DNA from 3 places in the Bacillus nitroreducens genome. Region 1 is predicted to be linked to each of the others. Evidence: riboswitches for the same ligand, from Rfam matches in the RefSeq annotation. Region 1 holds a riboswitch; each other region holds the start of a gene.
What was found. Region 1 has a riboswitch for thiamine pyrophosphate ahead of thiT (energy-coupled thiamine transporter ThiT). Riboswitches for the same ligand answer to the same signal wherever they lie in the genome.
Positions count from the first base shown of each region.

Region 2: it holds a riboswitch for thiamine pyrophosphate, as region 1 does, so the genes downstream of both, tenA (thiaminase II) here and thiT (energy-coupled thiamine transporter ThiT) in region 1, are expected to answer to the same signal.
Region 3: it holds a riboswitch for thiamine pyrophosphate, as region 1 does, so the genes downstream of both, ACWPVE_RS19720 (thiamine phosphate synthase) here and thiT (energy-coupled thiamine transporter ThiT) in region 1, are expected to answer to the same signal.

Region 1 covers NZ_CAXHYI020000003.1:1,082,761-1,087,050, forward strand. Annotated here, with positions in the region: gene rpsF (30S ribosomal protein S6) at 1-89, shown strand, start outside; gene ssb (single-stranded DNA-binding protein) at 145-711, shown strand; gene rpsR (30S ribosomal protein S18) at 760-999, shown strand; gene thiT (energy-coupled thiamine transporter ThiT) at 1,103-1,666, opposite strand; TPP riboswitch at 1,742-1,843, opposite strand; gene ACWPVE_RS09220 (YybS family protein) at 2,095-3,024, shown strand; gene ACWPVE_RS09225 (DHH family phosphoesterase) at 3,052-4,290, shown strand, end outside.
Region 2 covers NZ_CAXHYI020000003.1:2,903,821-2,908,110, forward strand. Annotated here, with positions in the region: gene ACWPVE_RS18070 (NAD(P)/FAD-dependent oxidoreductase) at 368-1,495, shown strand; TPP riboswitch at 1,586-1,686, shown strand; gene tenA (thiaminase II) at 1,788-2,468, shown strand; gene ACWPVE_RS18080 (staygreen family protein) at 2,914-3,366, opposite strand; gene ACWPVE_RS18085 (2OG-Fe(II) oxygenase) at 3,705-4,290, shown strand, end outside.
Region 3 covers NZ_CAXHYI020000003.1:3,233,733-3,238,022, reverse strand. Annotated here, with positions in the region: gene ACWPVE_RS19730 (LytS/YhcK type 5TM receptor domain-containing protein) at 1-242, opposite strand, end outside; gene ACWPVE_RS19725 (DUF4145 domain-containing protein) at 467-1,573, opposite strand; TPP riboswitch at 1,806-1,915, shown strand; gene ACWPVE_RS19720 (thiamine phosphate synthase) at 2,029-2,631, shown strand; gene thiO (glycine oxidase ThiO) at 2,621-3,733, shown strand; gene thiS (sulfur carrier protein ThiS) at 3,745-3,948, shown strand; gene ACWPVE_RS19705 (thiazole synthase) at 3,950-4,290, shown strand, end outside.

The sequences.
Region 1 (4,290 bases):
CAAACGCTGAAGCTGTTAGCGAATTCGATCGTTTAGCAAAAATCAACGAAGACATTATCCGTCATATCATTGTTAAAGAAGAAGAATAAGAAATTTTAGAGAGTATAGACTCTGTTTCAATATCCTGTTAAGGAGATGGTTCTGATGATGAATCGCGTAGTTCTTGTAGGGAGACTTACCAAGGACCCTGAATTACGATATACCCCAAGTGGAGTTGCGGTTGCAACCTTTACGCTTGCAGTGAATCGAACATTTACTAATCAGTCAGGTGAACGTGAAGCTGACTTCATTAATTGCGTCGTATGGCGCCGACCAGCTGAAAATGTTGCAAACTTCCTAAAGAAGGGAAGCTTAGCAGGTGTAGATGGTCGTCTTCAAACAAGAAATTATGAAGGACAGGATGGCAAACGCGTATATGTTACAGAGGTTGTGGCAGAAAGTGTTCAGTTCCTTGAACCAAGGAATGCTAATGACCAACAACGAAGCGGTGGAGGTAACTTTGGTGGTGGCTATGGCGGCGGTAACCAAGGCGGCTATGGTGGCAATCAAGGTGGATTTGGAGGCAACCAAGGCGGTGGCCAAGGTGGCTATTCTCCATTTGGACAGAGTCAGAACCCAAATCAAAATCAAGGACCTACAAGAGTAGACCAAGATCCATTTGCAAATGATGGACAACCTATCGATATTTCAGATGATGATCTACCATTCTAACTTGTAAGTCAATCGAATATATACATTTGTCGGAAGGAGGAAAAAGAAATGGCAGGCGGACGTAAAGGTGGACGTGCAAAGCGTCGTAAAGTGTGTTACTTCACAGCTAATGGAATTACACACATCGATTACAAAGAAGTAGATTTACTTAAAAAATTCGTTTCTGAACGTGGTAAAATCTTACCTCGTCGTGTAACTGGTACAAGTGCGAAATACCAACGTAAATTAACAGTTGCTATTAAACGTGCTCGTCAAATGGCATTATTACCATATGTATCTGGTGAATAATATCCAAAAAAGGCGATGACCCTTCAATGTGGTCATCGCTTTTTTTATTGCTGTTTTAACAAAAAAGAACCACAATAATTCATTTATGTGGTTCCTTTAGTAACTATTTTTTAAGAATGAAAAAGCGTGGTGAAGCAATGGTTAAGATAGACAATATAATGGAACATAACGCGAATGTAGCTAGCATTGTAATCCCGTTTAAGCTGAAGGAGTACCATGCTGGGTTTTCAATTTCTGGTGCAAAATATTCAATAAAGAGAAAACCTGCTAGAAAGTGCCAGAAATAACGAGCAAGACTTCCAATAAATATTGCAAAAGTAATAGCGAAAATAGCTTTTGATTTTTGATCATTTGTTAAACTTTCTTGTACGATAGATTTGAATATTCCTCCTAAGCCAATGAATGAAAAGGCAAGGATATATTCCATAATAGCTTGAACAGGGTGCACAATCCATGGATCGAATACGATTTGAAGTAATCCCCATAATAGTCCAGATAACATCCCTATTTTTAAACCCCATCTTAAGGCAATAATAAAAACAGGGACCATAGCAAATGAAATAGATATGGCTGGAGAAAGTTTAATGGATGGAAGTAGATCTAAAACTAGGGCTAACGCTGCAAAAATAGCTGCTTCAATCATTGCTTGTAATCTTGTATTTCGCATAAAAAAATCCCCCTTGAAGTAGTTGAAAAAATAACGAACCTCAAAGGAGAACAATTATTAAAAGAAAGACGTTCTCGCAGAATATCTCCACATCCCTACGCTAGTGTTAACTAACAGGTTCGAAGGGTCTGAACTTGGACGTTCACTCTCAGCAATATTGCTCCCCTTGTGGTTACGTTTATTATTCACTACTATCATAATCGAAAATAGGGAAAAGTAAAACAAAAAGATCGCATGTGTTAATGAACAAGTAATAAATTACGCAGAAGTTCGAAAGTTGAAGACTTGATAGTAAAACTTTAAAATAGAAAGTGATTGTTTTTTGTGTCTAGCTCTAGAAGCCATCAGCTCTTGTGGTTAAAGCTTATGATTGTTGCTGATAAGGCGGGTGTGCTTAGAGCTTTTCTAATTTAAGTTGAGGTGAAAAGGTGAAGAATACAAAATTAATAACAGAAGGGACCGTGCTACTCGCGGTATACAGTGCACTGTTACTACTCTCTTTATATATCCCACTCATAGGAACAGTGTTAGTAGTGCTTTTACCCTTACCTTTTATTCTGTTTACGGTAAAGCATGGGATAAAAATGTCATTGCTTTTTTTCCTAATAGCCTTTTTATTATCTGGTTTATTAGGTTTTGTAATGGGAATTATACTTACGATTATGTTTGGGGTTACAGGAATACTATTAGGGGAAATGATCAACAGAGGAAGAAATGGAATCGAGCTTTTCTTAGGTAGTTGTTTGGCTTATTTGTTTTCGTTCGTTCTTCTTTATATAACTGTTATAGGTGTGTTACAAATTGACATTAATGAAGTACTTATTGAAAGTTCACGAGAATCTTTAGAGATCGTCGAGAGTATAATGGGTGCAACAGGGGGCGAAGCCAATACACAACTCGTCACACAAATTGAGGAGTCTGTTAAAATGATGCAGTACTTAATGCCAAGCATGTTTGTGTTTATGGCGATGGTTCTAGCATTCATTCAAGTTAAGGTGATTAAACCTGTACTTATACGCCTCCAAGTGAAAATGAATCCATTCCCTCCGTTTCGTGAAATCCATTTTCCAAAAAGTATTTTATGGTATTATTTATTGATTTTACTTATTAGCTTTGTTGAAATGGAAATAGGCACATTTGGATATACCGCCTTTATAAATTTCTTTTTTATTTTGCAGTTATTTATGGTGATTCAAGGATTGTCATTTATTTATTATTACTGTCATCAAAAAGGAATCACAATAGCCGTTCCGATTGTATTGACAATCTTAACCCCATTTCTCCTTTATATTATACGAATCTTAGGTATAATTGACTTAGGATTCCAACTGCGAAATCGAATTAGTAAAAAGAAGTAAAACAAAGCTTTAGGAGCTGAAAATTACATGCCAGACTTTTACAAAAGGAAGTTATTTCGCTATCCCTTATATGCTTTGCTTGCCATCACAAGTATATATAGTGCCATTCTCTTTTATTTTCACTGGATAATTGGGTTAGCAAGTTTTCTGCTCCTTGGTATCATTGCCTATTATTTATATAAAGCAAACTCACATCTCAAAAGGGAAATGGAGCATTATATCTCGACCCTTTCATATCGTTTAAAAAAGGTTGGCGAAGAGGCATTAATGGAAATGCCGATTGGAATCTTACTCTATAATGATGAATTTCAGGTTGAGTGGGCCAACGCCTATTTATCGAATTGTCTTGATGCCGACACATTAGTGGGAAGGTCGTTGTATGAGATTGAGGAATTAATTGTCCCACTTATTCAGCAGGAAGTTGAAAGTGACACGATTACATTAAATGAACAGAAATATAAGGTGATTATCAAGAGAGAAGAACGATTGCTTTATTTCTTTGATGTAACCGAACAAATGGAAATTGTGCAATTGTATGAGGCGGAGCGAACCGTATTAGGGTTTATCTTTTTAGACAACTACGATGAAGTAACCCAAGGAATGGATGACCAACGAAAGAGTTCATTAAACAGTCAAGTTACATCCATTTTGAACGAATGGGCAAACGAGCATGGTGTATTTTTAAAAAGAACCTCGTCTGAGCGATTTATTGCCGTGTTGAATGAGGAAATCTTATCGAATCTAGAAAAAACAAAGTTTACAATCCTAGACGATGTAAGAGAAAATACAGCTAAGGAAAGTGTGGCAGTAACGCTAAGTATTGGAATTGGAATAGGTGTATCGACACTCCCAGAATTAGGGATAGCCGCGCAATCAAGTTTAGACCTTGCATTAGGACGTGGTGGAGACCAAGTTGCAATCAAACTTCCGAATGGAAAGGTCAAATTTTATGGCGGTAAAACGAATCCAATGGAAAAGCGGACTAGAGTCCGTGCACGCGTGATTTCACATGCTTTAAAGGAAATTGTATTAGATAGTGATAAAGTCATCATAATGGGCCATAAATACCCTGATATGGATGCGATAGGAGCATCTATTGGGATCTTAAAAGTGGCACAAATGAATCATAAAGAAGGATATATTGTGTTAAACCCGAGCGAGATTGATTCAGGCGTTGGGCGTTTACTAGAGGAAGTAAAGGAAAATTCGGATTTATGGTCGTATTTTATTACACCAGAACAGGCGCTTGAAATCGCTTCTAGTGAT
Region 2 (4,290 bases), 1.8 Mb from region 1:
TGAAGTGGCAACCCAAGTGAAGATGTTCTATCACTGGGGTTGCCATTTTTTTGAACGGAGGGAAGGTTCGTTGTCATATGATTTCTTTCTCTTTTAATAAGAGGTAAAAAAGTCAATATAATAGTATACAGATTTAAGATAATCGGTAGATAACAAACGCACAATAAGCATTTCACTAATTGTACAGAGTTTTGCGAACTCCTGACCACGTTGCGGTTTGATCAAGGTCCTATTTTTTACAAATATTCTATCATGTACATCGAATTGTCCGAATATGTTGGAGTAAATAGTTTTAATATAGGAGATGACTTGATGAGATAGAATCGTAGTATGTAAAATAGTGGTAGAAATAGGGAGGAGTGGTGGAATGAAAGTTATTGTGATTGGAACAGGAATCGTAGGGGCGAGTGCAGCCTATCATCTAGCAAAAGATCAACATGAAGTCATGATGATTGATCAAAATCAAGAAGGTAAGGCAACCTCTGCCGGTGCGGGAATTGTATGTCCTTGGATGAAAGATATAGAGAATGAGACATGGTATAACCTGGCTAAAAATAGTTTTAATTTCTATCAAAACTTAATAGCTGACTTGCAAGAAGAAGGCGAAGATGAAGTCGGCTATCGAAAAGTGGGTGCTTTATGTGTTTCATCTGACCCTAGTCAGTTAGATGAAATGGAAAGAAGAGTGAAGGCTAAACGGATAGATGCTCCTGAAATTGGCGATATTATTCGTCTGAATGGGGCTCAGGCAAGGGAACTCTTTCCGCCGCTTAATGAAAACCTAGAGGCTTTGTTTGTATCGGGCGGCGCAAGAGTAGATGGTGCTTTACTTCGAAATGCACTCAATCGCGCTGCACGACGAAAGGGGGCTGAATTAATAGAAGGTGAAGCCGAATTAGTTCTTGAGAACAGTAAAGTAACGGGTGTTAAGGTTGGAAATAAAACAATACTATCTGATAAAGTCCTTATCACTGCTGGAGCATGGGCTCCTAAACTATTGGCACCGCTTGGGATTGAATTAAACATTAAGCCACAGCGTGGTCAGATTGCTCATATCAGGTTACCAGGAAAGGATACTGCGAATTGGCCGATTATTATTCCACAGTCAACTCATTATATTGTCCCATTTGATGATGGGAAAATCGTCGCAGGTGCGACAAGAGAAACTGGTTCTGGATTTGATTACCGATTGACTGCTGGTGGGGTGAAAGAGGTACTAGCAGAAGCTCTGGAGGTTGCACCAGGTTTAGATGATGGAACACTGGAAGAAATCCGAATTGGTTTTCGACCAATGGGACCAGATATTTTACCGATAATAGGAAAGCTAGATACTCTTGAAGGCGTTTTCCTTGCGACTGGCTTAGGTGCTTCTGGGCTGACAATGGGTCCATATGTTGGAAGTTTGCTAGCTTCGATGGTTCAGGATAGAGAGATAGAAATTGACCTTACTCCCTGTCAACCAAGTCATGCAATTGCGAGCAAAGAGGATAGATAATTTCCAAACACTGTAAATGAGAGTGTACTGCTTGGCTTGCTTTATTCTACTTACTATGATTAACTAGTATCTAGTAACTAAATAATCTATCAATTCGACTAGGGGAGCATGAAAGTGCTGAGAGGTAGAAATATCGACCCTTTGAACCTGATCTAGGTAACACTAGCGTAGGGAAGTGGAGTTTGTATTTTTATATATTTGTACTTATATAACCAAACCCATTTCTAGAGACTAGTGATGGGTTTTTATTTTTCCTCTCTCCCTGATGTCAATAAAGGAAGGGGAAATGAAAGTGAGTAGCTTATTTACAGATCGTTTATGGAATCGAGTGGCACCAATTTGGAATGCATATTTGGAGCATCCATTTGTTAAAGGGATTGGCGATGGTACGTTGGATAAGGAGAAATTCAAGCATTATATGAAGCAAGATTATGTCTATCTAATCGAGTATAGTCGACTTTTTGCGCTTGGGAGTGCAAAAGCACCTGATTTAAGAACGATGTCCATATTTGCTAATCTTTTACATGGAACGCTTGAAATCGAAATGGATCTTCACCGTTCCTATGCAGCTAGATTTGGTATAACGAATAAAGAACTTGAGGAAACTGAGCCAGCCTCAACCACGACTTCATACACAAGCTATATGCTGAACGTAGCGCAACTTGGTGGTGTTGAAAATGTGGTTGCAGCTGTACTTGCGTGCGCATGGAGCTATAACTTTATCGGGAAAGAATTAGTAAAATGGCCTGGAGCAACCGAGCATGAATTCTATGGTGACTGGGTGAAAATGTATTCATCTGATGAATTTACGGCACTAGCAGAGGATTGCAAAAATCTAATCAATGAAATTGCTGAAGGAAAACCAGAACGAGACTTAGCTGTCCTTGAAGAAATCGTCGTAAAAACTAGCATGTATGAATACATGTTCTGGGATATGGCGGAGAACATTGAGGAATGGCCGATTAAATTGTAATTATAGAAAGGTACATAATACCTCTACTGTACACATATTTTAATCACACCAAAAAAGGTTGCATCAGAAATTGATGCAACCTTTTTTGTATTGATTCTTTTTCAAGAAATCAGAATGAGTCAAATTAAATGGTGATTCGGACAAAACAGTGTCCGGGAAAACTAGAGTATTTTCAGAAACCCGTGTTGATTTGGACAGACGAATCCACAAAATCATTGATTGTGTCAGAAAAGTTCGCTAATTCGGACAGCTAATAGCCAGAAATCATGAATCCTGTCAGAATGCAACAACAATTTGGACAAAAGACCCCATAAAATTATAAACTCTATCAGAATCCCGATCTGATTAGGAACTCTGTCCTAATAAAAACAAAAGAAACATAAGAATACAACATTCTCTGTTTCTTTTTTACATCCATAAAACTTACGCAAGTCTTCCAAAACAATTATATAGAGTAATCCTGAAAAGTCCCCCAATTCTCCACTCTAGCAAATTGAGGGTAAGTGGACATGAAGGTAATGATGATTGGAGCGAAATTTAAAATGGGATAAGTATTGAATAAGAAGCGATCTCCGTATCGAATGGCAGTTAAGGCTAGAGGTAATTCACGCCTAAAGATTTCGTTGCGTTTTGCGGCTTCCTTTTGAGTATATTCCCCTTCATCAATATGAACATACACAGTGAGAAAGTTGACATTATTATTTGAGGACCATTCCCCCAATACCTCATCACTATTTGGGCCAATTTTATTCCACGCATATTGATGTCCTATTGTTAAAAATATTTCTCCAGTGAAATCAGAGTGAGTAAGTGTATAACACCGTGGCATGATGAAATCTGTTGCAGTCACACCATACAAATATTCGACAGAAAGCTTTTCTGGACTGAATTTGCTCAAACGATGACCTCCATTCGGCTTTTTACACATTATGCAAAAATACAATTAATCATTCGAGGTATTTTTTGTTCATGGGCTGCAGTAATCTATATTATTTTTTGGGGAAAATCTTTTGTATTATTGGTAGAAAAAGTATTTTAATTCCTTTTTATTGAAAAAAATAATAGAAATTTTACTTTCCAGGGTGTAAAATAAAAAAGCTAAAAAAGTAGTTTAGCAATCATCCATCTTGAATAACAGGAGGTTACAAAAGAAAGCGAATACAAGATTCTTTCTGTTTATATATCAATCTATCATTTTTACAAATTTAAGAGAGCAAAGGTTGATGAAAGTTGACAATGGATGTAACAAATAGGGTAAAAGAACCAACGATTTTTAATCATGTTGGGAATCGAATTATTACTGAGGATCGTGAAATACAAATTATTGCTAGATTAGAAGAACCATTAATCGTCATATTAGGAAATGTTTTAAGTGATGAAGAATGTGATGAGTTAATGAGGCTATCTAAGGAAAAACTGCAACGATCTAAAATAAGGAATGCCATCGAAGATGAGATGAGGACGAGTAGCAGTACATTTTTAGATGAAAATGAAAATTATATCGTTTCGAAGATTGAAAGAAGAATCTCGCAAATCATGAATATCCCCACTGAACATGGAGAAGGGTTACAAATCCTTAATTATAAAATAGGGCAAGAATATAAAGCCCATTATGACTTTTTTACATCAAAGTCGAAGCCAATACATAATCCAAGAATAAGCACTCTTGTCATGTATTTAAGTGATGTAGAGCAGGGTGGAGAAACGTATTTTCCAAAACTTCAATTTTCAGTATCTCCAAAAAAGGGAATGGCCGTGTATTTTGAATACTTTTATAATGACCAAACCTTAAATGAATTAACTTTGCATGGTGGAGCACCCG
Region 3 (4,290 bases), 2.2 Mb from region 1:
CCAAGATATAAGCCACCGAACATAATTGCGATCGTCCGCAAGTCCATAATAATCTCATTACCAATATGAAATGGAAAGAACATACAAGAAATCATGGCAACTATGACCGAAATAAGTTGAAGTATCTCTTTAAATTGATCAGAAAAATTTTTACCATTTGATTTTATTAAATAAGGAATAAATATGAGAAAGACAACTAAAAAAAGCATATTTAATAGTAATGTTTCGATATATGTCGCCACGCTAGTCTTATCCTCCCATCTCTGATGTTCCTTTAAATTCGTCAAAAAGTAAGAGAATCCTTCTTTTTTCACCCATTTATTTGAAGAATTTTTAATGAGAAGAACTGTACACGATATCAATTTGGAATCAAATATGCATCCCAACCCAATCGAATGTACTGCGTCAAAAAAAATGCACCCTAACTGGGTACATCATCTTTGTTAAGATTCATTTGTCTATAAAACTATTTCCCTTTCAATTGCTCAAACAATCTCTTCACGTTTATAATTCCTACATTCTTGTATTTTCCAAGAATCACTAGTTCCTTTGGAAGTTGTCCTACAGTATGAATACCATCTTCATTTAATTGTTTAATAAGGTTTGGTATACCAAGGAATTCTTCCTTTGTGAGTGGGATATCCTTCATTTGATCCGTTAGAATAATATAATCTGCTTTATAAAATAAAAAGAGTTCTCCTGGTCGTTCAAGGATCACTTTTCGGCGAGTCTTCTCTTCTTCAATGAAGAGGCGAAGTTCCTCAAATAATTGCTTATCATTGTTTTCATTAAATCGTTTTACATGTTTATGCAAATTTTCGAGATTGCTAGGCAACTCACTCATAATTCGAGCTTGTTGTTCTGCCCCCAATCGTATTAGAAATGTTTCGGACTTATCAAAGCGTTGGGGAAGTAAAAAGGCATCACGTAAGAAATAAGGAATTTCAAGTGTCTCCCCTTTATATTCGATTGTTCGAATTGCTGTGTATCCTGGCTCTGCTAATTTTGATGGAGCGACAGTTTTTGTAATTGCCACTTCTTTTTGTGTTTTTTTACCTAAAGGCTCTTTTTTCATAGATGCGACTAGTAAAGCCTCTAATGATTTTAGTCGTAGCTCCAGTTCAGTAATGTCATAACGCTCTTCCTTCGGAGGTGTTGGATCCTGATATTCTGGTACTTTGATTGAATACGAGGTATAGACTTCGACATACCACCTAACAATCTTGTAAATGGCTTCCCATGATAGTAGTGCCTCCGAATAACGAAACTTTCTCTTGTCATGTGAAGCCTGATTTCCAAGTTGACGAACCACATGAAGTGCATCTCTAATTTCTGTTGTAAGAATTCCCTCGTTCTCTAACATGGTAAGCCTTTCCTTTAATGTAATACGAGGATTTTCTTTTATTTTTTCATATTCCATAACTTGTTGAAGGATATTTTCTATTAATACCCTGGAATGGGTAAGCATGGTACGGGGGCTTGAAAAGATGGAGTTTTCTAATTCACCAGCTAAAAAGGCTAATTCTTTAGAAATCGGTTCTAGAAATCTATAAAAATACTTGGATGAATTCATATCTAGTTGTTCCTTTCTTACATGAAAAATCAAGGCCTGAATCTAATTAATAGAGATTCAGACCATCTGTTCGATTCCTTCATTTTAGTTGAAAAAGATGGGACAATCAAGGTCTTTTGTCACCTATTTATGGATCTATCAACTCTAATCGTGTATAAATCCCATCTTGGAAACATATCCCTTTTCAATCTAATTAAAGTGTGTTAACTTTATTATATAACTTAATATTTTGTGTTTTCACTAGGGGAACCCTTGATAAGGGCTGAGAAAAAAGTAGTTACTTTGAAACCCTCATTACCTGAACAGGCTTGTACCTGCGTAGGGATGTGGTTAAGTAAGATAGCTATACATATACATATCAACCACTTTCCTACATCGGAGAGTGGTTTTTTGTTGTACTTAACCGAACATATCCCTTTTTTCGATACAAGGTGTTCGACAAAAGGAGAAATGAAATGAAATTAATGGCTGTATCAGATGATCAGCAATCTGTAAAAGCGCTTGCTGAAAAAATCATTTCTATAAAAGATGTGATTGATTACGTACAAATCCGTGAAAAGTCAAAATCGGTACAAAACATTGTGTCTCTTATCGATTCCTTACTTAGCAACGGTGTTAAGAAAGAAAAAATCATTGTAAATGACCGCCTTGATGTAGCGCTTTGTATGAACATTCCTACGGTGCATTTACCTGAACATGGTCTACCTGTCAAACTGGTCAAACAACGGTACCCGCACATCCTAGTGGGTTGTAGTGTTCATTCCGTTGAAAAAGCTAAAGAAGCCGAAGCAAATGGAGCAGATTATGTCATCTACGGCCACTGCTTTGAAACGAACAGTAAAAAAGGGTTGCCACCAAATGGAATCCAGCCTCTTAGTCAGATAAAAAAAGAACTTAACATCCCTGTTTACGCTATTGGCGGAATTACCTTGGAAACATTACCGTCTGTCAAAGAGGTTGGTGCTGACGGAGTTGCGCTCATGTCTGCTATTTTTGCAGCAGATGACCCCCATTCTCTAACAAAAAAAGTCAGCGAGGCGATTCAGGATGAAAAATAACTATGATGTAGTTGTTATAGGTGGCGGGATCATTGGTTCCTCCATTGCTTATTATTTAACAAAAGAACAAATGGATGTTGCCCTAATAGATGAAGGACAACTAGGTGAAAAAACAACAAAAGCCGCGGCTGGTATGCTTGGAGCTCATTCAGAAAGTGACGGTGATTTCTCTCTCTTCTTCCCGTTCGCTAGATCCAGTCAGCTAGAATACAAACAATTAAAAGACGAACTTTATGAGCTGAGTGGGATAGATATTGGTTATCGAACAGGTGGAATTCTAAAACTAGCATTTACAGAACAAGATCTGCAAAGTCTAGTATCTCTATTAAAACAACCAACTGTAAATTGGTTAAATGACTACGAAGTCAACCTGTTAGTTCCAGACATTTCTAAGAATGTGATAGGTGCAGCGCATATTGCTGACGATGTAAATGTGAATCCGAAAAATACATGTGAAGCTTTTACTAAAAGTGCGCAAGTTCTTGGAGCCTCAATTTTTGAATATTGTCATGTTCATGAAATTGAAAATGGACATAATCAGTATAAAGTGAAGACATCAAAAGGTCATTTCTATGCAAAGCATGTCGTCATAGCAACTGGTGTTTACAGTAATCCTCTTTTAGAGAATCTAAGAATCTCTGAACAGTTATCACCTGTAAAGGGAGAAAGCATCATTGTTCAACATGATAAGCCCCTTTTACACCATACATTGTTTTATGATAAATCCTATATCGTACCAAGAAACAACGGTCAATTGGTGATAGGAGCAACGATGTTACAGGATGACTGGAGCGATTCAATTAGTCTAAATAGTGTTGAAGCCTTAATAAATAGAGCAAAAACGATGCTCCCCTCCTCTTCCGACTGGAGGTTTCATGGTTTTACAGCTGGCTTACGGCCTACCACCTTTGATGGACATCCATTTATCAGCAGACATCCTGAAGAGGAAGGGATTTTTATTGCATGTGGTCATTTTCGCAATGGAATCCTTCTGGCCCCTGCAACAGGAAAAATGATTCGTGATTTCATCCTCAATTATGAGGTAAAACAAGAGTGGATTGCTGCCTTTCATATTAACCGAAGGCAACTAGCCACGGTTTAGGAGGTGAGAAGATGAAGATAAGACTTAATGGAACACAAGTTGAACTTCCTGAAGAGGTGACTTCAGTAGAAAGTCTTTTGGCCCACTATGAGCTACAAAACCGAATTGCAATAGTAGAAATAAACGAAGATATTATTCAAAAAGATGACTATAAAACTAAAAAACTTGCAAATGGAGATGTCGTTGAAATTGTCCAATTTGTAGGAGGAGGATAATATGTTAACAATCGCAAATCGTACCTTTAATTCTAGACTTTTATTAGGAACAGGAAAATACCCATCTTTTGACATTCAAAAACAAGCAGTAGAGGTTTCAGAAGCTGAAATTTTAACGTTTGCGGTTAGGAGAATGAATATATTTGAAGCAAGTCAACCGAATTTTTTAGAGCAGTTAGACTTAACAAAATATACACTTCTACCTAATACGGCAGGTGCCAAAACGGCTGAAGAAGCAGTACGGATTGCAAAACTTGCTAAAGCATCTGGCTTATGTGACATGATTAAAGTAGAGATTATCGGAGACGACAGATCCCTATTACCAGATCCAATCGAGACATT